Regions from separate parts of the Caballeronia sp. KNU42 genome, predicted to be linked through region 2. Evidence: riboswitches for the same ligand, from Rfam matches in the RefSeq annotation. Region 2 holds a riboswitch; the other holds the start of a gene.
What was found. A riboswitch is a leader RNA that binds a small molecule or an ion and turns the genes downstream of it on or off. The one in region 2 is predicted to bind glycine.
Positions count from the first base shown of each region.

Region 1 (16,175 bases), on a different replicon from region 2:
ATCAGGAAAGCGAGGCCCACAAGAATCATTGATGCGGCCGAAGCCATCGCGTACACCGGTTGAAACGAGCCGAATATCGTCTTGCATAATCCACCCAGCACGTTTCCCAACGCCCCGCCAACGCCGAACGCCGCTTCGCAGATTCCGCACACGATTGCCGCCAGCGCCGGCGCGCTCGTCTTGCCGACATACGCGTGCAACAGGCCGAAGATCGGGAAGAACGAAAAGCCTAATGCGACCGCCGCGACCATCAGCGCGTAAGCGCCCGGACGCGATGCGGCAATCAGCGATGCGCACAAAAGCAGGACCCCCGCACTAACGAGTGCAGTACGCATGCCGTCTCGTTGCGTGCGCCCATTTTGATCAGGACTACCGTGCATATCGGCGATCATGCCGAGCACTAGTCCGCTCACCACCCCGACCAGCCCCACGAGCGCCCACGCGTGGGCTGTTACATCGAGACCCAGATGCAGGTCATCGTGCGAATAAGCCGATAAATAGGTGATGAACGGCACACCGGCAAAACCGCACAGCAGCGCGATCGCGTACACCAGCAGGAAGTGTCTGGCGAGCATGCGCCGCAGCCCCGGACGCCTGGTTTGATCCGGTGGCATGACGCTTGTTTGTGACGCGGATGCGGGGCCGAGACGCGCAAACACAAAGACGATGGCGACGCTCAACACGGCGGTCAGCGCGGCGCTCACGAGCCAGACAGAGCGCCAGCCCCACGACGCCAGCAACGCGGGCACCATCAACCCGTTCAGCAAGACACCATAGTTCGTGCCGCTGCCAATGACACCGATGGCTTTCGCCCGATGGCGCTCGTCGATCAACGGTGCGATCAGCGCCATCATCGGGACCCAGGTCGCGGCGGCGCAGGCATTGAGCGAGACGAGCGCGGCGCCCATCATCCATGTGTTGTTGGCGAATGCGAGGGTCGCGAGGTCCATGGCCGACAGCGCGGTCGCCACGAGCATGACCCTGGCCGCCCCAAAACGCGCGGCGGCGAGCCCTGATAGCAGCGCCATGGCGATATTGGCCAGTTGCCGCGCAGCCGTAATGTAGCCGGCCTGGGCATAGTTGAAGCCGATGTCCTGTTTCATCTGCGGCAGGACCACGGGAAAGAGATAAACGCCGAAACCGTAGGTCGCGGCGATTACGGCGGTTAGCAGCAGGGTGACCGCCAGTTGATTTGCCAGGCGGGGAGAAATGCGGGTCGAAACATCCATGGCAGGCTACCGGAAGAAGTCGTTGGATTTATTCTCGGCGAGCTTGCGTTATGACGGAAATGATTTAATTTACTATCATTGATTAAGCCTCATCATCATTGATTCCGACCATGAACCTCGATCTTGCCTTGCTGCGCGCGTTTGTTGCTGTCACGGAAGCTGGCGGTTTTACCGCGGCTGGGCGACGGCTGAACCTGACGCAATCCGCGATCAGTCACCAGATACGGCGGCTCGAAGAAGAAGTGGGGCGGCCGCTTTTGTATCGCACCACGCGCAGTCTGACCCTGACCGAAGATGGCGAGGATTTCCTGCGTTACGCGATGCAAATCCTGAATGCGATGGACGCGGTCACCGAGCGTTTTCAGTCGTCTCCGGCGTCAGGTGTCGTGCGCTTCGGAGCGCCGGATATTTTCATGGGAGAACGGCTGCCCGTTTTGCTGACGCAATTTTCGCGGGCGTTTCCGAATGTGCGGCTGGACGTGAGCGTGGGCATGAGCCTCGATTCGCAGGCGATGGTCGCCGCGCACGAACTGGATCTTGCGGTGGTGCTGTGCGTGCATGGGGAAACGGATCGAGACGCCGACGGTATCGTGTTGCGGCGCACGCGGTTCGTTTGGGCGGCGGCCGAATCGTTCGATGCGCGCGCGGGGGCGTCGCTGCCGCTCGCATTTTTTCCGGCGCCGTGTGTGAATCGGCGAGTGGCGCTTGAGGCGCTCGATGGCTTGGCGGTGGACTGGCATGTCGCGTTTACATCGTCGAGTCAGTCGGGTATTCGCGCTGCTGTGATGGCGGGGCTCGCGATTACTCCGCTGACACGTGATGACCTTGAACCGGGGATTGTGGTTGTCGATGGGCAGTATGGTTTGCCACCCTTGCCGGACGCGGAATTCAGGCTGCTTTGGGGCAAGGGTGAGCCCACGCTGGCCGCGCAGGAGTTTGGGCGGCTTGTGCTTGATGCGCCGGTTGAGCGGCCATTGCGAGCGAGTGCGGCCTGGTGATGTTTCGCTCGCGCCGGTGGACGGGGGTGGTCGGTTTCGGGATGGTGGTCAGGGTCTATGCCGGGTTGCCAGGTTCTTGCGTTAGCGGTCTTAGTCATTGCCGGGTTGCCAGGTTCGTGCGTTAGCGGTCTTAGTCATTGCCGGGTTGCTGCTTTCAAGGTTAGTGGTCTGCGTGAGTGAGCTATTTTCTTTATCACTATTAGCCACTGCGCGTGGCGGCGCGTCATTTCTTTGTCCAAAGCGACAAAGAAACGAAGCAAAGAAAGCGCTTTCAAAACGAGGGCTCATAAGTTGACCTAGCGTGCAGTTTTAACGTTTTTGGCACCCCAAAAGCACGGTGCTCGCTAGAACCACCGGTGTGTGAACCCCTCTTTCTCCGAACACGGATACCCACACGCTTCGCCACCAGTGACTGAACCTGCCCAAGGAACACTCCGCGCTATCCGCGAAAAACCATCCTCCGAATTTGTACGCATGCCGAACCACGTCGCCAACCCACCAAGAAATGAAGCCGTAGAGTACGTAAGGCCATACCCGCAAAAACAGCTGCGCAAATCAAACAACCAACCGACCAAATAATGAGGCACTAAAAGCGCGTGAGGCCGTGAAGGTTTCCTGGCAATGGTGCTTGCCCGAGAGCGTACGGGGCGAAGCGTGTGCGTGTAAGAATTCGCGAGAAGGAGGGGTTCAAACATTGGTGGTTCTGGCGAGCACCGTGCTTTTGGGGTGCCAAAAACGCACAAAGTGCACGCTAGGTCAACTTATGAGCCCGCGTTTTGAAAGCGTTTTCTTTGCTTCGTTTCTTTGTCGCTTTGGACAAAGAAATGACGCGCCGCCACGCGCAGTGGCTAATAGTGGTAAAGAAATGAGCCAACTCAAGCAGACCACTACCCTTGAAAGCAGCAACCCGGCAATGACCAAGACCGCTACCGCAGGAACCTGGCAACCCGGCAACAACCCCGACCGCCAACCCTGGAACCTAGCGCCCCGCCCCCCAGCGCAAGCGACAAACCACTGCCTACATCCGCTCCGCAATGCTGTGCGCCGTCGCAGCCGACAGCGTCCATCCCAAGTGTCCATGCCCCGTGTTGTAGAACACCCCGCGACGCTTGCCGCTCCCAACCTTCGGCAACATGCTTGGCAGCATCGGCCGCAAGCCCGCCCACGGAATCACCCGCGATGTCGCCACACCCGGAAAATAGCGGCGCGTCCAATCGACGAGCGGTGCGATCCGGTCCGAGCGAATATCGCGATTAAAGCCGTTGATTTCAGCCGTGCCCGCTACGCGAAAACGGTCGGCGCCAAGCCGGCTCGTGACAATCTTCGCACTGTCGTCAAGCAAGCTGACCCACGGCGCACCCTCGCGACTCGCGGCGTCATCCAGGCACACAGTGATCGAATAACCCTTCACTGGATAGATATTCACGTGGTCACCAAGCATCGATGCGATCTGCCGGCTTGCCACACCGGCGCACACCACGATGCGATCGAAGCCATGTTGCCGCTCGTCACCTGCTCCGCCGCCATGCAGCACACGCATGGCGAACGGGCCGTCGCCACGCTGCTCGATACCCGCGATCTGCGTGTCGTAATGAAAGCGCACGCCGCGCCGCTCGCAGGCGTCAGCCAGACCGCGCGTGAACTTGTGGATGTCGCCGGTTGAGTCCGACGGCGTGAAAAAGCCACCGTGGAAATCGCCTTGCAACGTGGGCTCGATCGCGCGCATTTCGTCGCTCGTCACCGCGCGCCGGTCAAGGCCACCCGACTGCAACAACCGGTTCACTTTCGCGGCGGTATCGAAGTCCTTCTTCTGCTGGTACATATGAAGAATGCCGCGCTGCTCGAGGTCGAAGTCGATCCCTTCACGCTCGGCAATCCCGAACAGATGCTCGCGCGCGGCAATGGCCAGGCGCACGGTCTCGACGGTATTGGCCCGGTAGTTCGGAATCTGGCGCAGGAATTCACCCATCCACGAATACTTGTGCCAGCTCGGCGCAGGATTCAGCAGCAGCGGTGCGTCGCGCGTGAACATCCAGCGCAGCCCCTTGAGCACCGTGGCCATGCTGTTCCAGACCTCGGCATTGCTGGCGGAAAGCTGGCCGCCGTTGGCGAACGATGTTTCCATCGCCGCGTACCGGTGACGCTCGAAAACGGTGACGTCGTGGCCGCGTTCGGCAAGGGCGTAAGCAGTCGTGACGCCGGTAATACCGGCGCCAATGATGGCGATTCGTGACATGACAAGGTCCAGATGAAAGTTGGGCATCGCCGGTGCTGCCGGCGTCTATGCCCCATCTGTCCGTGTACCTGAGAGTTTCAGTCGTGGCGTTGCACGCACGACATCCCCGTCGGTGGGCGCATTAAAGCGCCGCTCTCCAGATGTTCCTGCTACGCGGTCCTTGGGCCTGAGAGTTTCCGGGGCGGTTGCTCCGTCGGCGCCGTCACCATGCTCCGTGACAGTCTCTCCCGCGCTAGCGATTAGAACCCCGCCAAGATACCGTCTAAAAATAAGATAGGCAAGGGGCATGGTAGGGATCGGCCTTTTGCATGCCGGGAAGTAGTCAGGATACTTAATGATCTTTCGCCCGCTGCGCACAACGAAATCCGCCGCAGACAGCGCCTGATTCCCTTAATCTTTCATTTAATACAATTATTTCTTTTTGCTTTCATTTCACTATAAAATGCGTTTTCCTTTATCGATTTTGGAGCCAGGCATGACCCCTTTTGCGAAGGCAGCAGCCACTCTGGCCGCGTGTATCGGCGCATTTACCGTTGTCGTATGTATTGTCGAGGGGCTGGCCGGATAACGGGCGCGCGACCGGGCTCTCGCCCGGCGCCGCTAGCGCATTTGCCAAACGCGCAAATTGAACAGCGGCAAGATGCCATAGACGTGGTCGAACATATCCGACTGGATTTGTTCGTACGATTCCCAGCTTGTCTCGTTCAGGAACAGGAACACTTCCAATGGCAGGCCCTGATTGGTGGATTGCAGCTGGCGAACCACCAGCGGCATGTCTTTCCGGATCGCCGGGTATTGACGAAAGTATTCCGTCAGATACACGCGAAACATCCCAAGGTTGGTCAGGCGATGTCCATCGTCCGGCACGGTGAACGGCACCTGGTAGGCTACGCTCGCCTTCAGGTTGGCAAGCAATTCGTCGTCGCAAAACCGGATGCTCTCTATGTCCAGGTGAATCGCGTGCTTGACCCGCCGTCCGCCGGATTCTGCCATGCCGCGCCAGTTCTTGACGCTGTTGGTCAGCAACACATAGCTCGGCAGCATGACAATGGAATTGTCGAAGTTCTGGACCTTGATCGTGTTCAGCGAGATATCGATGACCGTCCCGTCAGCCACGAATCCAGGTACCTCGATCCAGTCGCCCACGCGCAGCATGTCGTACGCTGCCAGTTGAATGCTCGCGACAAACCCCAGCAACGAATCGCGGAAGATGATGATCAGCAGCGCAGTCATCGCACTCACGCCGGTGAGGAAATTGGCGGGCGATCGATGCAACAGCAATGACACTGCGGCAATCAGTGCAAGCACGTACAGGACGATAGCGGCTATCTGCAGAAAGCTCTTGATCGGCCTCTGGCTCGCAAAGGGGAAATGACTATAGCGATCCTCAATACTGCCCAGGAACGCGAAGGCGGCGCGAAGGACGGTCACCACCATGAAGCATGCCGATAGCGTCTCCACCGGGCGACCCAGCGCGGAAATGACCGGAAACGACACACCGGTTAGCAGGGGCGCTGAAATATAAATGATGCCCGCAGGCACCAATGGCGCGAGCCGATGAAACACCTTGCGGCGTTCGGCGGCACGCAGCCACTTGCGGCGCTCCCCGCGCGCGAGGTGGCCCACAATCCTCAACAAGATGAAGCGCGTGACGTAGTAGCAGATCGCACTGGCCAACAGAATCGCCAGGAACAACGCGGCGACGAGAAGGATCGCCACAGGCATGCTGTCGGTGTGGACATAGAAATGACGCCAATCCGGTCCACTCACTACGCGGAACATGTCATTGAACATAGATCCTCTCAGTGCCGGCCAGCCTGCTTTCCTGACGATGATCCGGGCCCGCGCGGTACCGATCATTTCCCCGATCTGGCTACGCAACCTCACCAAACGTTGCTGCAGTGCGATCCAATGATGCTGTCAACGGCATTGTAACGGCCTCCTGATCTTTGCGGCGAGGCTATCTCTCGTCGATCCCCCGGGCCATGGCGCTTGGTTTTTATTTGTTTGCAACCCATGTTGGTTGAATGGCCCGGGCCAATTCGGCCACCCCGCTTAAACCGCCACTTCCGGCGGCGGCTGACGGAACAAGCGCGTGATCCAGCACAGGTACACGAGCCCGATCACGAACCAGATTGCGCCCAACACAAGCGCTGTCTTTTCAAGGCTCGCCAGCAGCCAGATATCGGCGATCGCACCGATCAGCGGAAACACCAACCCGCCGATCGCGCCGATCTTCTTGTCGCCATGATTGCCTGACAGATAAATCCGGACCACGCAAAGATTGACGGCGGTGAACGCGAGGAACGCGCCGAAGTTGATGAATGAAGTTGAAGTCGCCACGTCGAGCTTCAGCGCGATCAAACCCACAATGCCCGCAATCGCGATGTTGATCGCCGGCGTCTTGAACTTCGGATGGATGAAACCAAACACGCGCTTGGGCAGGATTTCATCGCGACCCATGGCATACAGCAAACGCCCGACGCTGGCCTGTGCCGAGATGCCCGACGCAAACTGCGCGAGGATCAGGCCGGCCAGGAAGACGGTCACGAAGATATCGCCGCCAATCATCTTGGCGACTTCGAACGCGGCCGAATCGGTGTCCTTGAATTCCACGCCCGGGTGCGCAAGCTGCATCGTGTAAGCGGCCAGAACAAAAATCGCGCCGCCGATCAACGCGATCCACAAGATGGCGCGCGGCATGTTCTTCTTCGGGTCGATCGTCTCTTCGGTGAGTGTGGACACTGCGTCGAAGCCAAGATATGAATACGCGGCAATGGCGGCGCCGGCCATGGTCGAGGCGAACGGCACGTGTCCTTTGAAGAACGGTTCCGCCAACGCGATCCCGCCGGGACCTGCCGCAGCCGCTGCATAGTGCCAGCACAACGCGACGAACAAACCGACAATCGCGAGTTGCACCACCATCAACACGATGTTGAATCGTGCAGCCAGTTCAATCCCGACTATATTCAACGCGCTCGTCAGGACGATGAACGCAACGATCCAGATCCAGGTGGGCACGGTCGGGAACGCGGCGTTCAGATAAGCGGCGCCGATCAGCCAGATCACCATGGGCAGGAAGAAGTAGTCGAGCAGTGTTGCCCAGCCGACCAGGAAGCCCAGATGCGCATTGAAGGTCTTGCGTGTGTAGGTATAAGCGGAGCCGGCGACGGGATAAAGCCGCGCGAGCTTGCCGTAGCTCAGCGCCGTGAAGGCGATAGCAACGAGCGCAAGCAAGTAGGCGAGAGCGGCGGTATCGTCACTCGCTTTGGCAAGCACGCCATAAGTGCCATATACGATCAGCGGCGCCATATAGGCCAGGCCGAACAATAATACGGATGGCAAACCAAGTGTGCGTTTCAGATGCGACTGCGCGGCTACGGACGAGTCTTGCATGATGTCTCCGGGACTTTCGACAGGCGTGGGCGGGCGCGTCCGGAGCGCGGGCTCCGGACGATTCATGTGCTACGGAACTGCTGAAAACTTCAGTCTTCAGTCTTCAGTTGATGGGGCGACGGCGCTCTTCAATCACAAGCGCACGCGAACCATCGGCGTTGTCGATCGGCGTGAGGCCGAGCGGCACGCGTGCGTCGTTCAAATAACGATAGTGCTCACGGCTGGCTTCCAGCCGCTTGAAGTCGATATCCACGCTTAGCAGCGTCTCTTGCGCACCCGCCGCAGCGACGATCTCGCCGCTGGGATCGACGAGCGCGGATTCGCCGGGGAAGGTGAGGTTGTCGTCGCCTGTACCACAGCGGTTCACCATGAGCGCGAACATCTGGTTCTCCATCGCGCGCGCGGTGATGGCTCGCCGATGCACCGGGCCGAATGGATCCATGTTGCCGTTGGTGACGATCAGCAGGTCGGCATCCAGGGCGGCGACCGCGCGGGCGGTCTCGGGGAATTCGATGTCGTAGCAGATCAGCAGCCCGACCGTGAGGCCGTTCCACAAGCAGGTTTCGAAGCGATCGCCCGGGGTGAACACGCCCACGTCCGATGCCCACAAATGGGTCTTCCTGTAGCGCAACGCGATCTCGCCTTTGTCATCGACCAAGACGGTCGTGTTGTAGAATCGCGCGCCTTCGCGTTCGGCCAGGCCCACCGCAACCGATACCCCGGCGCGTCGCGCGGCGTCACGTACCGCGGTCAGTGCGGGGCCATCAAGCGATTGCGCAACGTCCGCGACGTTTTCCCGCGTCGGAAAACCGGACAGCGTGGCTTCAGGGAACACGACCAGCTTCGTGCCCCCGGCGACATCGGCGCGGCCGATTGTTTCGATGACCTTGCGCGTGTTGTGTCCGATGTCGCCGTCCACCAGCGCGAGTTGTGCGAGTTCTGCCTGCATTAAATCCGTCTCCTTCCAAATACCTTTCGATGGCATTATTCAAGGGCCTGCGTGAGGGCCTGCATTTTCGTCCGGACTATTATCGAGGCATTATTTTTGTCCAGGAATTACCCACCAGGGTTACCCTTACCGGAGGAGACGATGGAGTTTCAATGGCATGATCTCGCGTTTCACAGAGAGATCGGTTCAGCCATCGACGCACTCGATGGGCCGAATTTCTGGGCTCGCCTCACGCGGGTTCTCGAGCGGCATATCAGCTTCGACAGTTGGGTCGCACTGCGTTTTGCGCGCAATGGGCCGCCGCTGGTTTGTGCCGAACAGGCGTTGCCTGACGGCAAGATCGACTTGTTGTTCCAGGACTATCTGGCAGCCCTTTACCAGCTCGACCCGTTTTATCTGGCGGCCTTTGAGCAGCGTGTCTCGGGTTTCTACACGCTCGCCGATGTCGCGCCCGACAACTTCAAGATGACGGAGTACTACCAGCGCTACTTCAAGAAGAACATCGTTGGCGACGAAGTGCACTTCAATGTGGTGATCGACGCCAACTACACCATGGGGTTTTCTCTCGGCAATATGCACCGTTACGACGAGCGTGATGTAGCGTTGCTGACGTTGTTCTCGCCGTGGGTTCTTGCATTGATGCAGCAGCGCTTGCGATATGAAAATTTCGGCGCGGCGCCGGGGGTATCCGAGGTTACGGAGGGTGGGCAGCATGATCTGCCTGCACGCTTCGGCATCCTGACTGAAAAAAGCGGGCGCGCTGCATTGACGGCGCGCGAGATTGAAGTCGCCATGTTGTCGCTGAGCGGGTTCTCATCGCGTGCGATTGCGGAGAAGCTGACCATTTCGTTCGAGACGGTCCGCGCGCACAAGAAACATATTTATTCGAAGCTCGGCATTGGTTCGCAATCAGAGTTGTTTGCGCTGTTCTATGAACCGGGTTCGCACCCGTTTGCCGAAGGTTCGGAGGGCGATGTGACGACGCCTGCAGGGCATCGGTGATGTTTCGCTCGTGCCGGTGCTCCACCGGCCGCGAGCGAAAAATTTAGTGATGGTAGCGGTACTCCTGCGTGCGCCCGCCGTACCCATACGACGCCGCCCTGACATCTTCAACATGGATATAGCTCTCTTCGTGCAGGTCGCCCAATATCCTGCCGAACCCTTCGAAAACCGCTGAGATATACCGCGCCTTCTCGTCCTTCGTGTTCGTCTCGTCGGTGATCTTGATATCGAAATAGAAGCTGGATTTTTTCTGCTCGCTTAGCAGCCGGCCACCGATCACCCAGCTATCCGGATCGATGAACTGAATAGTGATCGCCGTCACCTCTCGCTTCTTGCCCAGGATACCGGATGTCAGTTCAAGCAACATGTCAGATATGGCCGCAACGGCCTCGGGCGATTTTTCAATGCTTACCTTCACGTTCAAAATCGGCATTTTCCATCTCCAATTAGTTCGCTATACAACTATCCAGGAAAAAAATCAGTCGAGACTCGACCGTGCATCTTTCACGCTTGCAACCGTGCTCGCAAAGCGCTCCTCACCTAGTTCAGCCTTCAAACGCTTGGTCACCGCGGCACTTGCAGCGTTCAACGAGTCCTTGATTCGCAACGCCTCGCCAGTGGGGTGAATCGCGGTCTCACGTCCATCGGATTCGGTAAGCCGGCGTTCGATAAACAGCAACTTCTGCAAACCGTCCAGCGTTCGCGTTGCAGTGGATCGTGAAATGGCGAGTTCAGACGCCAACTCGCTTTGCACGATGCCAGGTTTCGCCAGCACCGCGCGCAGCATGAATCCCTGCGGCGGCGTCAGGCCAAACGCCTTGTACGCGTTCGCCCACTCGCGCTCGAGGCTTCGCGCAAGTGCCGTTGTGTTGAAGTAAATGCAGTGATCGAACATGAAGACACTCTAGGAGAAAATGATTCGCTATGCAACTAGTTTTGATTTGCCCTAATGCGAAACGTAAGCTGATTGACAGATTTCAATGTCTCACCGCGCCTCAACAACTCTTACTGGATATTTCACAAAATTTTCTTGAAGCGTCTTCAGACTGGCGTCCGCGATGAAGCGAAAACGTTTGCGCGTACCCCGGACAGGCGGAAGACATCATGAGACGAACCGCGATATTGGCATTGGCAACGCTGGCGCTCACCGCCTGCGGACCAGACGATCAGGCAAGCGTCAGCGTCACCCAGGCGTCTGCTAGTACATCGTTGCCAGCCAGCGCTGTGGAGCCGCTGGTGTTGAGCTCACCTTCTGACGTCCAGGCTGCCAGCAGTCCCATTGCCGCCGCTCAGGCAAGCCTCGCGGCGGATGCGCAGCAGGTCGCACCTGTTCTTCACTCCGCGCCGGACGCGTCCGAGTGACGCCAAAAGCCAACGCTCTCCAATGAATGAAAATCCCCATCCTGATCGAGTCCTTCGACCGGGACGGCATTGCCGCATCTATCATGACGCCATGAGGTGAAACAAAATGACATTGAATAGCCGTCGCCGTTTCTTGCAGACTGTTGCTACTTCAGCCGGCGCCGCCGCCGCGCTGACGGTGTTTCCCGAATCGATTCGCAAGGCGCTCGCCATTCCGGCGTCACGGCGCACCGGTTCGATCAACGATGTTGAACACATTGTCGTGTTCATGCAGGAAAACCGTTCCTTCGATCATTACTTTGGCCACATGCGGGGCGTACGCGGATACAACGACCGCTTCCCGATCCCTTTGCCTGGCGGCCAGCCGGTATGGTTCCAGCCGTCGAAGGAGGATTCGACGAAACCGGTGTTGCCGTTCCATCTGAATACGGCGACGACCAGCGCGCAGTGCGTAGGTGATCTGGATCACTCGTGGTACCCGACGCACTACGCGATCAATAACGGCCGTTACGACCAGTGGCCCGCGTACAAGACGGACATGACGATGGGTTATTACCTGCGCCGCGACATTCCGTTTCACTACGCGCTTGCCGATGCCTTCACCGTCTGCGATGCCTATTTCTGCTCGCTGCCCGGCCCGACGCATCCGAACCGCGCGTATCTGATGACGGGCATGGTTGATCCGACCGGGACGAAGGGCGGTCCGCTGCTCGACAACAACGACTTTGTGGACGGCGACGGTCCGCCGCAATATCAGTTGCTCTCGTGGACGACCTATCCGGAACGTCTCGAAGCGGCTGGAATTTCGTGGCAGATCTACCAGCAAGGCCTAACTGGCGCCGACCCGCTGAACGGCAATTACGGCACCAACGTGCTGCAGAATTTCGCGAACATCATCAATGCGCCGCAGGGCTCTTCATTGCAGTTGCGCGCGAACGCCGTGCGCACGATCGACGACCTGAAAGCAGATGTGCTGGCGAACAACTTGCCGCAAGTATCGTGGCTGTGTCCGCCCGCGGCGTACTCGGAGCACCCGAAATACACGCCGGCATACGGGGCGGAATACACGTCGCAGATCCTGGATGCGCTGACGGCCAATCCCGAGGTTTGGAGCAAGACGGTCCTGTTCATCATGTACGACGAGAACGATGGTTTCTTCGATCACCTCGTGCCGCCGCAGCCGCCCATGTCGCGGGCGCAAGGCTTGTCGACGGTGACAACCGAGGGCGAGCTCCATACGGTCGTCAATCCGGGACGGGGCGGCAGCTATACCGCCGACGGCCTGCCGTACGGCCTCGGCCCGCGCGTGCCCATGACGGTTGTTTCACCGTGGACGAAGGGCGGCTTTGTTTGTTCGCAGGTGTTCGATCACACGTCGGTGATTCGTTTTATCGAAACACGCTTCGGGGTGATGGAGCCCAACATTACGCCTTGGCGTCGTGCGGTGTGCGGTGACCTGACCACGGCCTTCGATTTCCGTACGCCCGATGCGCAGATGCCGACCTTGCCCGACACCAGCAACTACAAGACGATTGCGGACAATCAATGCGCCACGCAACCGGCGCCGACGGTGCCGGCCGTGCCCGGCCCGATTGTTCCGCAGGAGCCCGGTACGCGTTTCGCCCGTGCGTTGCCCTACGAGTTGTATGTACAAAGCAGTCTCGATGGGGGCAACAAGACATTTACGCTTCATTTCGCCAATACCGGCTCGCAGGGCGCGCACTTCTATGTCTATTCGTCGAACCGCGCCGACGGTCCGTGGCGCTATACGGTTGAAGCGGGCAAGACCTTGCGCGACAGCTTCGACATCAACAGAACGGCGGGCATCTATGCGTTCACGGTCTATGGTCCGAACGGATTCGTGCGCGAGTTTACCGGTTCGTTGACGCCGCCGGGTAGCGGGAGTGTGACCAATCCGCCGGCTGATCCCGAATTGGCGGCGCAATACGACGTCGCGAACGGCAACGTGTCCTTGGCCTTCACGAATCGGGGCCGCGGCATTGCGCACTTATCGGTGGTCGATAACGTCTACGGTGCACAGCCGCGCTCGGTGTTGGTGCCGTCGCTGGGGTCTGCGGAGGCGTCGTGGGTTCTGGCCTCGAGTCATCACTGGTACGACCTGAGCGTTACCAGCAACGACGACCCGACGTTCTTGCGCCGTCTTGCGGGTCACGTTGAAAACGGCCGAGCGAGTATCAGCGATCCGGCTGCGGTTGCGCCGGTGACGGTGCTTTCTTAAGGCAGCAGGTAAGCCGCCGCGAACCTGGCGAGTGTTGAAATGTCGGGACGCGGTGGCTTGTTCGCTTTGCAAGTATTGATTTGGTTCGCGTTGTGGGGCGCAGGCACGTCAAGGTGGGTTGGCGACATAATTCGGAATCCATACAAATTTGAAAGATGGTTTTTCGCGGATAGCGCGGGATGAATCTTGGGCAGGTTCAGTCACTGGTGGCGAAGCGTGTGGGTATCCGTGTTCGGAGAAAGAGGGGTTCACACACCGGTGGTTCTAGCGAGCACCGTGCTTTTGGGGTGCCAAAAACGTTAAAACTGCACGCTAGGTCAACTTATGAGCCCTCGTTTTGAAAGCGCTTTCTTTGCTTCGTTTCTTTGTCGCTTTGGACAAAGAAATGACGCGCCGCCACGCGCAGTGGCTAATAGTGATAAAGAAAATAGCTCACTCAGGCAGACCACTAACCCCGAAAGCAGCAACCCGGCAATGACCAAGACCGCTAACGCAGGAACCTATCACCCCGGCATAGACCCCGACCCCCAACCCAACCCCACCAAAACCCCCAACCCGTCCACCGGCGCGAGCGAAAACATCCTTGACGCCGGCCCCTAAAGCCCATTATTGTTTGCGACATGAACTCGCATTTCTTCACCCTCACGACCGCGACTACCACGACCACCATCTCAGGCGGGTCGTCTGGAGGCCGTGCGCGATAAAGTATCGAGGTGCGTTTTTCAGAAGGCCCCGCCGGAGACGGACGGGGCCTTTTGCGTTATGCGATGCAGCGCTCCCCATCCGTTACGGCCTTTGCATTTAACGGAGAGCATTGTGGACGATATCGACCATAGGCACTTAGGCAACAAGCTGGACCTGTTCCATCAGCAGGACGAAGGACCCGGGATGGTGTTCTGGCATCCGCGCGGGTGGGAGCTTTATCGCGTACTGGAAGATTACATCCGGCGCCGAATGCGGGGCGCCGGGTTTCGCGAAGTGCGTACGCCCCAACTACTGGCACGTTCGCTGTGGGAGCGCAGCGGGCACTGGGATAAATTTCAGGCCGGCATGTTTTCGGTGAACGGCAATCAAGATGAAGGCCACGAAAACCAGCCCTATTGCCTGAAACCCATGAGCTGTCCGTGCCATGTGCAGATTTTCAATCAGCGCATTCGTTCTTATCGCGACCTGCCGATCCGATACAGCGAGTTCGGCGCATGCCATCGCGACGAGCCGTCGGGCTCGCTCGAGGGCTTGAAACGCACGCGCGCTTTCACGCAAGACGATGCCCATGTCTTCTGCACGGAAGATCAGGTGGAAGCCGAGGTAGGACGGTTTTGCGACTTGCTTCGCGTGGTCTATGCCGACCTTGGCTTCTCGGCGTTCCGCGTTCAACTGGCTACGCGCCCGGATCAAAGGGCAGGCGATGACGCGGTCTGGGATCGCGCGGAAGAGGCGCTTGCGAAGGCCGCGGCGTCCGCGGGCCTGACGTTCGATGTGCGGCCGGGAGAAGGGGCTTTCTATGGCCCGAAGCTGGAGTTCCATCTTATGGATAGCCGCGACCGTAGCTGGCAGTGCGGCACGATCCAGCTTGATTTCGTCTTGCCGGACCGCCTTGATGCAAGCTTCGTTTCGTACGAGAACGAGCACCTTCGCCCGGTGATGATTCACCACGCGGTCCTGGGCAGCATGGAGCGGTTTATCGCGATGCTTCTCGAGCATCACGAGGGCTGGTTGCCCCTGTGGCTTGCGCCAGACCAGGTGACGGTGGCAACGGTGTCGGATGCGAGCTCGGCCTACGGGCAACGCGTGATGGACCTGCTGGATGAAGCGAACTTAAGGGCCGTGTTCCACGACAGGCCTGAACGGCTTGAACGAAAGATCGTCGATGCGCGCGAACAGCGGATACCGGTGTTCATCACGGTGGGCGCACGCGACCAGCGTGACGAGACGGTGTCGTTGAGGTTTCGAGACGGTACGCAAAACACTTTCACGATACGCGAGGGTATCGAACGTCTGGTTGAGATGAGCCGGGCGCCTGCCGAAGCCAGGTAGTAGAAATGGGAAGGGCCGCGACCGGCTCTTCCCAACCGAAACGCTCATCGCAGCCATTCCCAAGGGTTTCCCCTCATTAATTCCCGCTTGACCATCGCAATATGACGCCTTAAATTCTGTACATGTTCCTACATGTACTTTATAAAAGTGCATAAAAAGAACAAGCAACGGCGACGAAGCCTCTACGAACCACTGAAGCTTTCAATCAGGTTTCGACCGTCGCTTTTTAGAAAAACATGTGCATACTTGTGCTTTTGAAGAGACTGGACCTTCCAATCCTCATAGGCACAGGAGTCGCACCATGGTTAAACGAGCAGTAAAAACCGCAGAGGTCGGGCGCTCGAAGGCGCATATGGTTGCCGCCACGATCGAGCAGGAGATCCTCACCGGGCGTCTGCCGTTCGGGCAGCAACTCGAAAGCGAGAACGAACTGGTCGAGCGTTTTGCAGTCAGCCGCAACACCGTTCGCAAGGGGCTCGACCTGCTGACCAGCGGTGGCTTGATTACGCGCAAGGGCGGTATTGGTTCGTTCGTGACGTTCAACGGTCAGGCGCTTGACGGGACGCTCGGCTGGACCACCGCGATAGAAAAAGCGGGCGGCGCGCAGACCCGTCTGCTGCAAATCGCGCTGGTTGAAGACGAGACGCTTGCGCAAGAGTTGAAGCTTGAGCGCACGACCTTCGTGGCGATCGACCGGATGCGCATGATTGGCGCTGACGCGCAAGCG
Region 1 covers NZ_CM132389.1:761,491-777,665, reverse strand. Annotated here, with positions in the region: gene ACSOSP_RS22645 (MFS transporter) at 1-1,229, opposite strand, end outside; gene ACSOSP_RS22640 (LysR substrate-binding domain-containing protein) at 1,340-2,227, shown strand; gene ACSOSP_RS22635 (D-amino acid dehydrogenase) at 3,246-4,463, opposite strand; glycine riboswitch at 4,608-4,703, opposite strand; gene ACSOSP_RS22630 (mechanosensitive ion channel family protein) at 5,064-6,257, opposite strand; gene ACSOSP_RS22625 (APC family permease) at 6,519-7,859, opposite strand; gene ACSOSP_RS22620 (carbon-nitrogen hydrolase family protein) at 7,963-8,808, opposite strand; gene ACSOSP_RS22615 (response regulator transcription factor) at 8,950-9,810, shown strand; gene ACSOSP_RS22610 (tautomerase family protein) at 9,854-10,243, opposite strand; gene ACSOSP_RS22605 (MarR family winged helix-turn-helix transcriptional regulator) at 10,289-10,705, opposite strand; gene ACSOSP_RS22600 (hypothetical protein) at 10,915-11,172, shown strand; gene ACSOSP_RS22595 (phosphocholine-specific phospholipase C) at 11,279-13,411, shown strand; gene thrS (threonine--tRNA ligase) at 14,228-15,448, shown strand; gene ACSOSP_RS22585 (GntR family transcriptional regulator) at 15,750-16,175, shown strand, end outside.
Region 1: it holds a riboswitch for glycine, as region 2 does, so the genes downstream of both, ACSOSP_RS22635 (D-amino acid dehydrogenase) here and gcvT (glycine cleavage system aminomethyltransferase GcvT) in region 2, are expected to answer to the same signal.

Region 2 (13,306 bases):
ACGCTGACTGCCATGACTGCTCCTGCAAAGGTCGTGCTAAAAAATCAGCGCGCCGGCAACGGCAAACAAACCGCGAGCCAGGCCGGCGGCGTGGGCGCCAGGCGCAGCGCAATGGGCGTGTAGCGCCCGTCGAGCCGCGCCGATAGGTGAAACAATTCGGCCGCGTGCTTCGGCTCCCACGTGCCCGAATAACCGGGCAGACCGGCCTCGCGGCGGGTGGCATCGAAGGGCACGCTCGAATGAACAAATTCCTCGTGGGTGCGCGTGCCGAGTGCGTACGGCGTGAGCCAGTTCAACGCGGCGGCGAGCGTCGCGCCCGACGGCGCACGCTCGCTCAGCCAATTGCGGTTATGACGGCGCGCAGCCAGCGCGGCCGTCACAAGCGGCTGCAGATCGTAAGTGACGTAATGCAGCGCATCGCGCTCGCCGAAATCGACCGTCGAGCCGTCCGGCGCAATGTTGTCTCCAATATGCTCCACATACAGACGCTGCGCCGCGTTAATCAGCTTGCGGTCATCAATCGTGAACGCGCCCATAGAAATCAACTTGATCCGGTGACTCTGCCAGTTGTTGCGATACGTGCCCGTCAGCGGCCGCTTTTGCTTGTCGATATCCGCGATATACCCCGTCACCATCTTCGTGATGAACGCGTTCGCCGCATTGCGCGTTTTCACCGGCAATGCACTCGCGGTCAGGTCATACGCGAGGATCAGCGACTCGAAATTCGTTTCATCGATAGGATTGAAACTCGGCTGATACGTCGTGACCCATGCGAATAAAAACCGGTCGACGAGACGCAAATACGCTTCGTTGCCGGTCGCGCGCCACGCCAGCGCGGCGTCGCGCATCAATCCCAGATCCTTCTCCGCTTCTTCGCTTTCGTCACGAATACCCTGGTGCGGCAACGTGCCTTCCGTATGCAGCGTCGCCCGCGCTTTCGGCTGGTCGTTCAGCCGCGACTGCACCATTTGCACCAGTGCTTTCACGCCCGGATCGGCGTTCGTGCGCTCACTGTTCTGCATCGCGGGCGCGGCGCAAAAATTCATTGCGGCAAACGCGCTCTGCGTAGTCAAAGCCGTTGCTGCAAGGGCCGCGATCATCGCCGGAACACGCCACGCTTTACTCACCACTCGCACCTGTCGCGCCATGCAAAACTCCCTGATTGGCTTGGTTCGGGAGAGATGGTATCTGGTGTTGCGTGACTCCGGCAAAACTGTCCGGCTCTGAGAAGAAGCCGGACAGTTGAAACCCATGCTTATTCGCTGCTTATTCGTCGTACTCGGACAACGGAATGCACGAACAGAACAGGTTGCGGTCGCCGTAGGCGTTGTCGGCGCGGCCGACCGGCGGCCAGTACTTGCGCGCGATCAACGACGTCAGCGGATACGCCGCCGTTTCACGCGAGTAGGCGTGGCTCCAGCCATCGGCGACAACAACCGCTGCCGTGTGCGGCGCGTTCTTCAGCGGATTGTCTTCGCGATCCGACTTGCCTTCTTCCACCGCGCGAATTTCATCGCGAATGGCGATCATTGCGTCGATAAACCGATCCAGCTCCTCTTTCGATTCGGACTCCGTCGGCTCGACCATCAGCGTGCCCGGCACCGGGAAGCTCATGGTCGGCGCATGGAAACCGTAGTCGATCAGGCGCTTGGCGACATCATCGACCGAAATGCCGCTGGTTTCTTTCAACGGCCGCAGATCGAGAATGCACTCGTGCGCGACCAGGCCGCCCGCGCCGCTGTACAGAACGGGGTAATGCGGCGCGAGCCGGTTCGCCACATAGTTCGCCGCGAGAATCGCGCTTTCGGTGGCGTTGGTCAGGCCTTGCGCGCCCATCATCGCGATGTACATCCACGAGATCGGCAGGATGGCGGCCGAGCCATAAGGCGCCGACGATACAGCGCCAATCCCGGCTGCATCGCGCTGGTAGCCAGTCGAATGCTGGTTCGGCAGGAACTTGGCGAGATGTGCTCCGACCGCGACCGGACCCACGCCTGGTCCGCCGCCGCCATGCGGAATGCAGAAGGTTTTATGCAGGTTCAGGTGCGAGACATCGCCGCCGAACTGACCCGGTGCGGTCAGGCCGACCATCGCGTTCATGTTCGCGCCATCGACGTAAACCTGGCCGCCATGCGCATGCACGATCTCGCAGATTTCGCGCACGTTCACTTCGAACACGCCATGCGTGGACGGATACGTGATCATGATCGCGGCGAGTTTGTCGGCGTGCTTTTCGGCCTTCGCCTTCAAGTCGGCGATATCGACGTTGCCCTGTTCATCGCACGCAACGACCACGACCTGCATGCCGCCCATTTGCGCCGATGCCGGGTTCGTGCCATGCGCCGACGATGGAATCAAACAGATGTTCCGATGCCCTTCGCCACGCGATTCGTGATACGCGTGGATGATGAGCAAGCCGGCGTATTCGCCTTGCGAACCGGCGTTCGGTTGCAGCGATACAGCCGCGTATCCGGTGCAAGCCACCAGCATTTGCTCGAGCTGATCGATCATCGTGCGATAACCGACCGTCTGCTCACCCGGTGCAAACGGATGGATCTGCGCGAATTCGGGCCACGTCACGGGCAACATTTCTGACGTTGCGTTCAGCTTCATCGTGCAGGAACCGAGCGGGATCATCGTGCGATCGAGTGCGAGATCTTTGTCCGCCAGACTGCGCAGGTAGCGCAGCATTTCATGCTCGGAATGATGACGGTTGAACACCGGATGCGTGAGGTAGGCGCTCGTGCGTTCCAGTGCTTTCGGCAGCGAGACTTTTGCGTCGGCATCGAGTGCGTCGATATCGAATGTTTCCGTCTTGCCCGCCACTTCCGCGAACAACGCGAAGAGCTTCAGGAGGTCGTCGCGCGTGGTGGTTTCATCGACGGAAACGCCTACGTGCGTTGCATCGATGTGACGCAGGTTCACATGCACCGCCGAGGCCGCCTGATGCAGCGCCGTGGTATTCGTGCCGCTGACGATGGTGACGGTATCGAAGAAGGTTTCGTTTGCGAGCGTGTAGCCGAGTTTGCACGCGCCGGCAGCGAAAATCGACGCCACGCGATTCACGCGCAACGCGATGGTTTTCAAACCCTGCGGCCCGTGATATACGGCGTACATGCTGGCCATGATCGCGAGCAAAGCTTGCGCCGTACATACATTCGATGTCGCCTTTTCGCGGCGAATATGTTGCTCGCGGGTTTGCAGCGCGAGACGCAGCGCGTGCTTGCCTTGGGCATCGACAGTTACGCCAACCAAGCGCCCCGGCATTTGCCGCTTGAAGTCATCGCGTACGGCCATGTACGCAGCGTGCGGACCGCCGAAACCGACCGGTACGCCAAAACGCTGCGTATTACCGATAGCCACATCAGCGCCCCATTCGCCCGGCGGCGTGAGCAGCGTGAGCGCGAGCAGATCGGCGGCGGCGATCACAAAACCACCGGCCGCATGAACAGCTTGAGTCAACGCGCGATAGTCATGAACATCGCCATTCGCGCCGGGGTATTGCAGCAGCACGCCGAAAGCGTTGGCGGTGGCGGCATCGGCGGCAGGGCCGACTTTCACTTCAATCCCCGCCGGTTTTGCACGCGTTCGCACGACTTCGATGGTCTGCGGCAGCACGTCGTCGGCGACATAAAACAGGTTCGATTTCGGCTTGCCCGCGCGTTGCAGCAGCGTCATGGCCTCGGCGGCGGCGGTGGCTTCATCGAGCAATGAAGCGTTCGAAATCGCCAGACCCGTGAGGTCGATAATCATCTGCTGGAAGTTGAGCAACGCTTCCAGGCGGCCTTGCGAAATCTCCGGCTGATACGGCGTGTAAGCCGTGTACCACGCCGGGTTTTCAAGCACGTTACGCAGGATCACGGCAGGCGTATGCGTGCCGTAATAACCCTGCCCAATGTAGTTCCTGAACACCAGGTTCTGATCCGCGAGCTTCCTCAGCGATGCCAGCGCTTCCGCTTCGCTTTTCGGCTGCGTGAACGCGCCGAGCGGCAGCGTTTCTTTACGCCGGATGGCTTCGGGAATCACCGCGTCGATGAACGCCGCGCGCGATGCGAAACCGAGCGCTTCGAGCATGGCGTGCTGGTCGGCCGCATCCGGGCCAATGTGCCGCTGGGCGAACGCATCGTGGCATTCGAGCGCGGCGAGAGACAAGGATGAGCGGTTCATCAGACGGTCCGGGTGTTCGAGCTTCATGAGAATTCCTGCTGGTGCGGCCTGGTTCGCTATTGCGCTTAAGCACGCCGCACGGTCGTTGAAAAGTATTACTCGCCGATCGCGTTGCCGTATGCAGCGGCATCGATTAGCCGATCCGTCTTGGCGTCGGCGGCGGGCTTGATCTTGAAGAGCCAGCTTTCGTACGGCGTGCCGTTGACCTGATCCGGCGTGCCGGTCAGCGCATCGTTCGCGCCGACGATTTCGCCGGCCACGGGCGCGTAGATATCAGAGGCTGCTTTCACCGATTCGATCACCGCGATGGCGTCGCCGGCGGCAACGGTCTTACCGACCGGCGGCAATTCGATGAACACGACATCGCCGAGTGCTTCCTGTGCGTGATCCGTAATACCGATGGTCAGGGTGCCGTCGGATTCGGTGCGTACCCATTCGTGCGATTCGGTGTATTTGAGTTCGGCCGGGATGCTCATGCGGATGCTCCAGTTGTCATTGAGGGTGGACGTGCGTGGCTTTTTCGGCCGATGTTTGCAGGCGGATTAAAGCGCCGCCAACACCTTGCCGTTGCGCACGAAAGGCAGTTTTACCACGCTTGCCGGCAGTTGTTTGTCGCGGATCACGACGTGCACTTTGTCGCCCGGCTTCACGCTCGCCGGCACCCGGGCGAACGCGATGGATTCCTGCATCGACGGCGAGAAAGTGCCGCTCGTGATCTCGCCTTCGCCGTCGGCCGTGACGACTTTCTGGTGAGCACGAAGCACGCCACCGGCGCGGCCGTTTTCCTTCTGCAGAATCAAGCCGACAAAGCGCGCCTTCGATCCATTCTTTTCCAGCGCGGCGCGGCCGACGAATGCGCGATCCGGGTTGGTAAGGTCGACGGTCCACGCGAGGCCTGCGTCGAGCGGCGAAACCGTGTCGTCCATGTCCTGACCGTACAGGTTCATGCCTGCTTCGAGACGCAGCGTGTCGCGTGCGCCGAGACCGGCCGGCTTCACGCCTTGCGCGATCAGCGCGTTCCAGAACGATACGACCTGCGTCGCAGGAACAATGATTTCGAAACCGTCTTCGCCCGTGTAGCCGGTCCGCGCGAGCGTGACGTCGCCGAATGAGCTGGCCGGGAATTGCACGGCGTTGAAGGGTTTGATTTCCGCCGTGGCGACGCGGGTTTCCGGCAGCACTTGCCAGACTTTTTCGCGTGCGTTCGGACCTTGCACGGCGACGATCGAGAAATCGCGGCGCGGCGTGATGGTCAATCCGAAACCGCCTTCGGCATTCAGATGGCCGAACCACGCGATGTCCTTCTCCGCGGTGCCAGCGTTCACTACAACGCGGTAGTTGTCATCGGCGAAGTAATAGACGATCAGGTCATCGATCACGCCGCCTTCCGGGTTCAGCAGGCACGAATACAGCGCCTTGCCTGGAACGGTGAGCTTGTCGACGCTGTTGGCGATCGCGTACTTGAAGAAGTCGCGGGCTTTATCGCCAGTGAAATCGACGACGCGCATATGCGACACGTCGAACATGCCGGCGTCGGTGCGCACCGCGTGGTGTTCGTCGATCTGCGAACCGTAATTGACGGGCATGTCCCAGCCGCCGAAATCGACCATGCGTGCGTTGAGCGCAAGGTGAGTGGCGTGCAAGGGCGTGTGTTGAAGATCAGACATGGAGCGGGCCTCGGGCGTGCGCGAAAACAAAAAAAGGCCATGCGTCGAAGCCGCTCGGGATTTCGGCTTTTTGGTTGCATGGATAACGTCAATGCGACCTGCAAAGCCCAAACCGCGCAGCGATTCGGTACATGACCCCTCTGTCCTCGGTACCTGAGAGATTGCACGCTGTTCGCCGATGATCTGACTTACAACGCGCGCCCCTTCGGTGGGCATCTGGCTGGTGCTTCCTGATCAGCCGATGCCGCTCTCCAGAGTTCGACTTTCCGTTTTTGGCGCCCGATAAAAGGCGCGATTCATAAACGGAACGTCGACGCGGCCGGTCCTTTTGCCTGAGAGTTTGTGGGTGTGCCCCTTCGGCGGCGCTTGCCTTGTTTCCAAGTCGTTCTCGATGCGAACAACCGACAGCAAGCGCTCTCTCCCGACGCGTGCGGCGAATTTACGCGACCGAATTCAGCTTGTCAAACGGCGAGGGGCTTTAATCCTTCGCCAGCCCGGGATTCACGCGCCTGCCGATATCGCGCAAACGTGCGAGCTGATCGACCATATACGGCGCTTCGTCGAGACTGCTGACAAAGGTCCAGAGATACGTCATCACGGCGTACACATGCCCGGCCTTCACCGCCGGCGCCAGCGCCAATTGACTGATGGCAATCACAAACAGCACGGCCGCCACAGACCCGACGAAGAGAAACGCCGCGGCTTCGCGGTTGGACAGGTGAATCCGGAGCTTGGACAGCACGCGATAGTGCCGCTTCAACGTAACCGTCCCCACTTTCGCGACCAGGCCGATTTCCTTCTCCAGCCGGTCATTCAGGCGCTGATGCAAGCCCTGATTGCGCCGTGCGAAGCGCGGCAACAAGGCTATGCACAGCAGCAATCCCCCCAGGCTGGCGACGCCGATCCACGGTTCGATTGCCAGCAGCATTGCAACCGCGCCCACGATGGAAACAAACGCGGTCACCATGGTCGGCACGTGTTTCTCGAAGAAGTCGACAAACTCGCGAGCCAGCACCACGCGCGCCGCGGCCGTCGACGTACTTTGGTTTTGCAGCCGCTGGTTGAGAATCACCGGCACCGCCAGATCGGCGTAGATCCGCGTGAAGGTGCGCGTATCCACGGCCCGGCGCGCAGCGCCGACCGCCCAGAACGCCAAAACGATCACCGCGTAGAACAACGCGTGATGAGCGTCGCCGCGCATGATCGAGTCGACGGCGAAGCCAGCGAATAACGGATACGCGAGCAACAACGCGTTCTCGAGCGCGACGAGTGACAGCGTGCAGAACAGCTTGCCCGGATACGCCCGGGCAATGGCTTTCAGCGTGGACGTGGCGGACTGCTGAGCGAGTTTTTCGCTCTCAACTATCCGGATTTCTGGTGTGACGAATGACATGACCGTGCCTTAAGTAAAATCACAGCTATAATTTGAGCGACTGCTCAAATTATACTTGAGCAGTCGCTCAAAATGCAAGTTCAGTCAATCCATCAACGCTTGAAGAAAGGAATCGAACATGTCGCGGTCGTCCCCCGAACGCAAAGGTCAGATCATTGCGGCCGCTCTTGAATTGTTCCGCGAGAAGGGTTTCGCCGATGTTTCCACGCGCGATCTCGCCGAGCACGCGGGGTTATCGCGCAGTCACATCTATCACTACTTTGGCGACTGGAACGAGTTGCGCCGCGAGGCGTTCGTGCATTTCGCCGATGAGCAGCTTGAAGAAGCCTGCGCGCGCCTGATCGATAAACCGCCGGTCGACGCGTTGCTTGGTTTTATCCGCGAGTGCCTGCCGGAAAGTAAAAGTGATGGTTGGGGACTGTGGCTCGACGCCTGGGACGAAGCCATGCACGACGCAGAACTCGCGCAGGCTTATTTAAGCGAGATCAGTCGCTGGCAAGGTTTGCTGCGCGGAATTATCGAAAAGGGTGTGGAGGCGCAGGTGTTCCGATGCGCATCGCCGGAGCGTGCGGCTCGGCAGATCTTTGCGCTGGCCATGGGTTACGCCGATGATCTGTTGCTGCAGCCGTCGATTGAGGCTTTTGAAGCGGCGTTGGGGGAGGTCGTGGAAGTAGCAGAGATGGTGCTTGGCTTCGAGCTTAGCGCTCTCAAACAATGAACCGGACGACACGTGCGTAGCGAGCCCGTCGTCCGGCACATAAAAATGCTTACTGAATCGCCCGTTGCAACCCGTCCAGCTCGCCGTTCAGCGTGTGCTGTTCTTCACCCGACAAACCGCCGCCATGCTGGGAGGCCATGTCGCGCGATTCCTGACGCACTAGATCCAGCCGATGATGGAACGCATCGCCTTGTGGCGGCGGGTAAAAGCCCTGGCTCACGCGCTGATCGACATGATGCCAAAGCGAGTTGATGCGCCCGTTGACCTGATCCATCCGATGCACCGCTTCCATATGCGGATCGGGGCGCGCCGGTGCTGCCTGGACGACATCGACCTGCCGCGTCGGCTCGACGACACACGCCGCCAGCGATCCCGCCAGCGCCACGCCAATCAGCACTCGGGTAATACCTGCTTTTAGCGTCAGCATTGAAATTCTCCTCGTTTGGTTTTTAGGATAAGACGATAAGACGACTGGAGAAGAACGGTCCGCGCACCGCGCCGGCTGACGCCGGGGCGGTGCGCAAATGTAACGCTGTGTGTTTGAAAGTCTTGCGTGGGGCGTTTGTTATCGCCGCTTTGTCAGAGCGGCACGAAATCCAGGCGGCGACCTTCTGCGTTACTGCGGATGGCGATGTCGATGATGGTCATGACATCGACGGCATCTTGCGACGTCACCGGGAATGGTTTGCCCTCAAGCACCGATGCCGCCAGCGCTCGATAAAACTCCACATAGGCGCCGTCACGCGTGGCAAATTCCTGGCGCAGGTCGTGATCGCCATCGACTTCGCGAAGCAGGCCGGGCGGGTTGTGGCCGAATTCGGGATTGCCGGGGCGCAAACCGGCTTTGAGCTGGTCTTCCTGCACATCGAGACCCGTTTTCACATAGCTGCCGCGGGTGCCGTGAATGGCGAAGCGCGGCGGTTCCAGCGCGGCCAAGGCGGTTGCGTGCAGCACGATTTCCTTGTCTTCATAGCCGAGCAATAGATGAACGTAATCCGGCGCGCTCGCGTGATCGCGGTGCGCGTTGACGCTGGCGAAAATGGTTTTTGGCCGGCCAAACAGAGCCAACGCCTGATCGATGAGATGCGGTCCGAGATCGAACAACAAGCCACCGCCGCGTGACGCTTCCTCGCGCCAGCGCTGCGGCACTTTCGGCCGGAAGCGATCGAAATGCGATTCATAGTGCGTCACGCGCCCAAGCCGGCCGCTTTCGATCAACGCGCGCACTGTCATGAAATCGCCATCCCAGCGACGATTGTGGAACGGCGCGAACAGCAATCCGCGCGTTTGGGACAAATCGGCGAGGGTTTTTGCATCGGCGCCGGAGAGGGTGACGGGCTTGTCGACCACCACGCTCTTGCCCGCTTCCAGCGCTTTTTTGGCGAGATCGAAATGGGTGTCGTTCGGTGTGGCGATGACGATGCAATCGAGTTCATCGAGGGCGAGCAGCGCGTCGAAATCTTCGACGATCGTCGCGTTCGGGTAATCAGCCTGCGCGCGCTCGGGCTTGCCGGTGGCAATGGCGAACACCGAGGCGCGGCCGCAATGGTCTATTACCGGCGCGTGAAAAATTTCGCCGGCAAAGCCATAGCCCATCAGGCCTACTTTTAGAAGTGCTGTCATGCGGGCATCCTGTTGGTTGGCGATGCCAGTATTGTGGCACGGGCCTGAAATGGCGGATCGGGTTGAAACGGGGCTGGAACTTCGCGCGGTGCTTGAGCACGGGCTGCCGAAAGGGCCAGAACCATCGCTTTCGGGCGATGGTTTCTTCCGTGTTAACATCGCGCTCTCGAAATTGCGCCCGCTTGCGAGGGGCGCAATTTTGCTCACCTTCTTGCTCACCATCGCGTACTTCCGGCAGCCGAAACGTCCGCCCGATTTACGCATCTCAAAGTGTCCGAACGATGTCCGCAGCAGGTATGAACGCCGCGCAATCCGAAGCGGTGCGCTATCTCGATGGCCCATGTCTTGTGCTTGCCGGCGCCGGCAGCGGCAAGACACGCGTGATCACCCAGAAGATTGCCCATCTGATCGAAGGCAAGGGCTTCGAGCCGAAGCACATTGCCGCGCTGACCTTCACGAACAAGGCCGCGCTCGAAATGCGCGAGCGCACGGCCAAGCTGCTCGAAGGGAAGACGCTCACCACGCCCGGCAAGGAAGGCCGCCGGGTGCCGGTGAACCAGTTGACCATCTCCACATTCCACTCGCTTGGCGTGCAGATCATGCGGCAGGAAGCGGAGCATGTCGGGCTGAAACCGCAGTTTTCGATCATGGATTCCAGCGATTGTTTCGGCCTCGTCCAGGAACAGCTCGGAACAACCGACAAAGGCCTGATCCGCAAGGTCCAGTCGATTATCTCGCTGTGGAAAAACGGCATGATGTCGCCGGATCAGGCGTCGGCGAGCGCGTCGAACGAGGACGAGATGCAGGCGGCCATTGTGTTTCGAAGCTATGTGGCGACGCTGCACGCTTACCAGGCGCTCGATTTCGACGATCTGATCCTGAAGCCCGCACAGCTTTTTGCGGAGAACGAGCAGGTTCGCGAAAAGTGGCAGAACCGGCTGCGTTATTTGCTGATCGATGAATATCAGGACACGAACACCTGCCAGTACGAACTGCTGAAGCTGCTGGCCGGTCCGCGTGCGGCGTTTACGGCCGTGGGCGATGACGACCAGGCCATTTACGGCTGGCGCGGCGCAACGCTGGAAAACCTTGCGCAGTTGGGAAAGGACTTTCCGAAGCTGCATGTGGTGAAGTTGGAGCAGAACTATCGGTCGACCGTGCGCATCCTGACGGCCGCCAACAACGTGATTGCGAACAATCCAAAGCTCTTCGAGAAGAAGCTGTGGTCCGAACACGGCATGGGCGATTCGATCACCGTGACGGCTTGTAACGACGAAGAGCACGAAGCGGAATCGGTGGTGTTCAGGCTGTCGGCGCATAAGTTCGAGCGGCGCGCGGCGTTTCGCGATTACGCCATTTTGTATCGTGGGAATTTTCAGGCGCGGATCTTCGAACAGGTGCTGCGGCGGGAGCGGATTCCGTACGTGCTGTCAGGCGGCCAGTCATTCTTCGATAAAGCCGAGATCAAGGACATCGTCGCTTATTTGCGGCTGATCGCGAATCCCGACGACGATCCTGCGTTTATCCGCGCGATCACCACGCCGCGGCGGGGCGTTGGCAATACCACGCTCGAGGCGCTGGGATCGTTCGCGGGGCAGGCGAAGGTGTCGCTGTTCGAGGCCGTTTTCATGGGCGGCATTGAAGCGCGATTGTCGGCGCGGCAGGTCGAGCCGTTGCGCGCGTTTTGCGAATGGATGCAGCGCTTGGCCGATCGGGCGGGGCGTGATCCGGCCACCCAGGTGCTCGATGACATGATGGAGGCGATCCATTACGAGGCCTATCTCTACGATGCTCACGACGAACGTCAGGCGCAATCGAAGTGGCAGAACGTACTGGAATTCTGCGAGTGGCTGAAGAAAAAGGGCACGAAGCCGGAGGCGGAGCCGTCGGAAGATTCGGAGGCCACGGGCTACGACAACGCCGATGGTTTCGGCGATGAAGGCAAGAACCTGCTTGGGCTGATCCAGACCGTTGCGCTGATGTCGATGCTCGAAGGCAAGGATGAAAACCCCGATGCCGTGCGGCTGACGACGGTGCATGCGTCAAAGGGGCTTGAGTATCCGCACGTATTTTTGGTCGGCGTGGAGGAGGGGATCATGCCGCACCGTGGCAATCCCGATGCCGACGCGGACGCGCCGGTCGACACTGGCCGGATAGAAGAAGAGCGGCGGCTGATGTATGTCGCGATCACGCGGGCGCAGCGCAGCCTTCATGTGAACTGGTGCAAGAAGCGCAAGCGGGCGCGCGAGACAGTGGTGTGCGAAGCGTCGCGGTTTATCCCGGAAATGCTTCTCGACGATGCCCCGCCACCGACGGAAGAGGAAGCGCCGATGTCGCCGAAGGACCGGATGGCGCGGCTGAAAGAGTTGCTGCAAAAGCCGGCTTGATTGTTGGTCGCTCGGCGGCTCAATTGAAAAACCCTGCGTTTTGCGCAGGGTTTTTTGTTGGCGTCGCGTGATGGATAGCGGCTATTTGGCGGCTGCGACCATGTAATCGACGGCGGCTTTCACGTCGGCATCGGATGCATTCGATCCACCCTTGGGCGGCATCGCGCCCTTGCCGTGCAGCGCGTAGTTGTAGACGGTGTCGATCGGTTCTTTCAGGCGCGGGGCCCAGGCGTCCTTGTCGCCAAATTTCGGCGCGTTGAGCACGCCGGCTGCGTGACAGGCCTGGCAGACCTGCGTGTAGAGCGTCTTGCCAGCCTGCGATGCGTCCGCGCTTTCTGTGCCTGCCGCCGCGCCCGAGCTTGCTTGAGGCACGTTCGCCAGCGCTGCGACTGCGGCGGCGGCCTGGGCGTTGTCGGTCGAGGCCGCGCCTGCTGCCGCTCCGCTCGCCGGTGCTGCCGCCGGTGCCGATGCGCCCGCTGGCGCGCCTGGCGCCGGTTGCGCGGGTTCGGCGAATTTTGCCCCTGCGTCGTTAGCCATATAGACGACTGCCCGGGCGATTTCGAAGTCGCTATAGTCGTCGGGGCTGGTGCCGCCGCGTGCGGGCATGCCGCCTTTGCCGTTGAGCGCGTTGTGGAGCAGGGTGTCGTAGCCTTCCGCAATGCGGGGCGCCCAGTCGCCGGCGTTGCCGAACTTGGGTGCGCCCGCTACGCCGGCCGTGTGGCAGGTCGTGCAGACGGCCTTGAAGACTTCTTCGCCGGATTTGTAGACGTGGGGGGTGTTGGCGTCGCGTATATCGACCTGCGCAACGGGGGAGATGCGGGCGCCCACGGCTGCTTCGGAGAGGGAATCGGTGCCGGCGCCGGTGCGCGTCGTGTTATTGACGTAGACGGCCAGCAGGATGATCACGACGATCGGGACGGCGAACCCGGCGACTATTGCCGCAATGAGTTGGCCAGGCGTTTTGATCGGGACTCCGTGGGGTGCTTCACTCATGCTCGTCTCGTCTCCCTTTTATTTGTGAGTCGGTTCAGCAACAGCCTGACAGCAACAACGACTTTCCGGGGCGTTCGTGATCGTTTTCACCAGCACGGTCGATTATAGACGGAACGTTTACGTGGCGGCGCGCCCGCAGAGGCCAGTAACCGCGCGTGTTAACCCGAATTTCGGTGCTGTTGGCGGGGGTGTTTGACGGTCGGGTGATCGGTTGGCTTAGTCCTTGCGGTGGACGGATCGGCGGAAAACAGGTATTGTTTCGGACTCGCAGCGGGCCTGCCTCCATTGTTTTGTATATGGAACGCGGTGCCCTCGGTCATACGCGCCCGTAGCTCAATGGATAGAGTACTGCCCTCCG
Region 2 covers NZ_CM132388.1:2,875,637-2,888,942, reverse strand. Annotated here, with positions in the region: gene ACSOSP_RS13000 (L-serine ammonia-lyase) at 1-14, opposite strand, end outside; gene ACSOSP_RS12995 (alginate lyase family protein) at 45-1,148, opposite strand; gene gcvP (aminomethyl-transferring glycine dehydrogenase) at 1,267-4,194, opposite strand; gene gcvH (glycine cleavage system protein GcvH) at 4,263-4,643, opposite strand; gene gcvT (glycine cleavage system aminomethyltransferase GcvT) at 4,710-5,834, opposite strand; glycine riboswitch at 5,965-6,099, opposite strand; glycine riboswitch at 6,145-6,268, opposite strand; gene ACSOSP_RS12975 (ABC transporter six-transmembrane domain-containing protein) at 6,313-7,227, opposite strand; gene ACSOSP_RS12970 (TetR/AcrR family transcriptional regulator) at 7,346-7,945, shown strand; gene ACSOSP_RS12965 (hypothetical protein) at 7,995-8,372, opposite strand; gene ACSOSP_RS12960 (oxidoreductase) at 8,525-9,568, opposite strand; gene ACSOSP_RS12955 (UvrD-helicase domain-containing protein) at 9,850-11,955, shown strand; gene ACSOSP_RS12950 (c-type cytochrome) at 12,037-12,948, opposite strand; tRNA gene ACSOSP_RS12945 (tRNA-Arg) at 13,271-13,306, shown strand, end outside.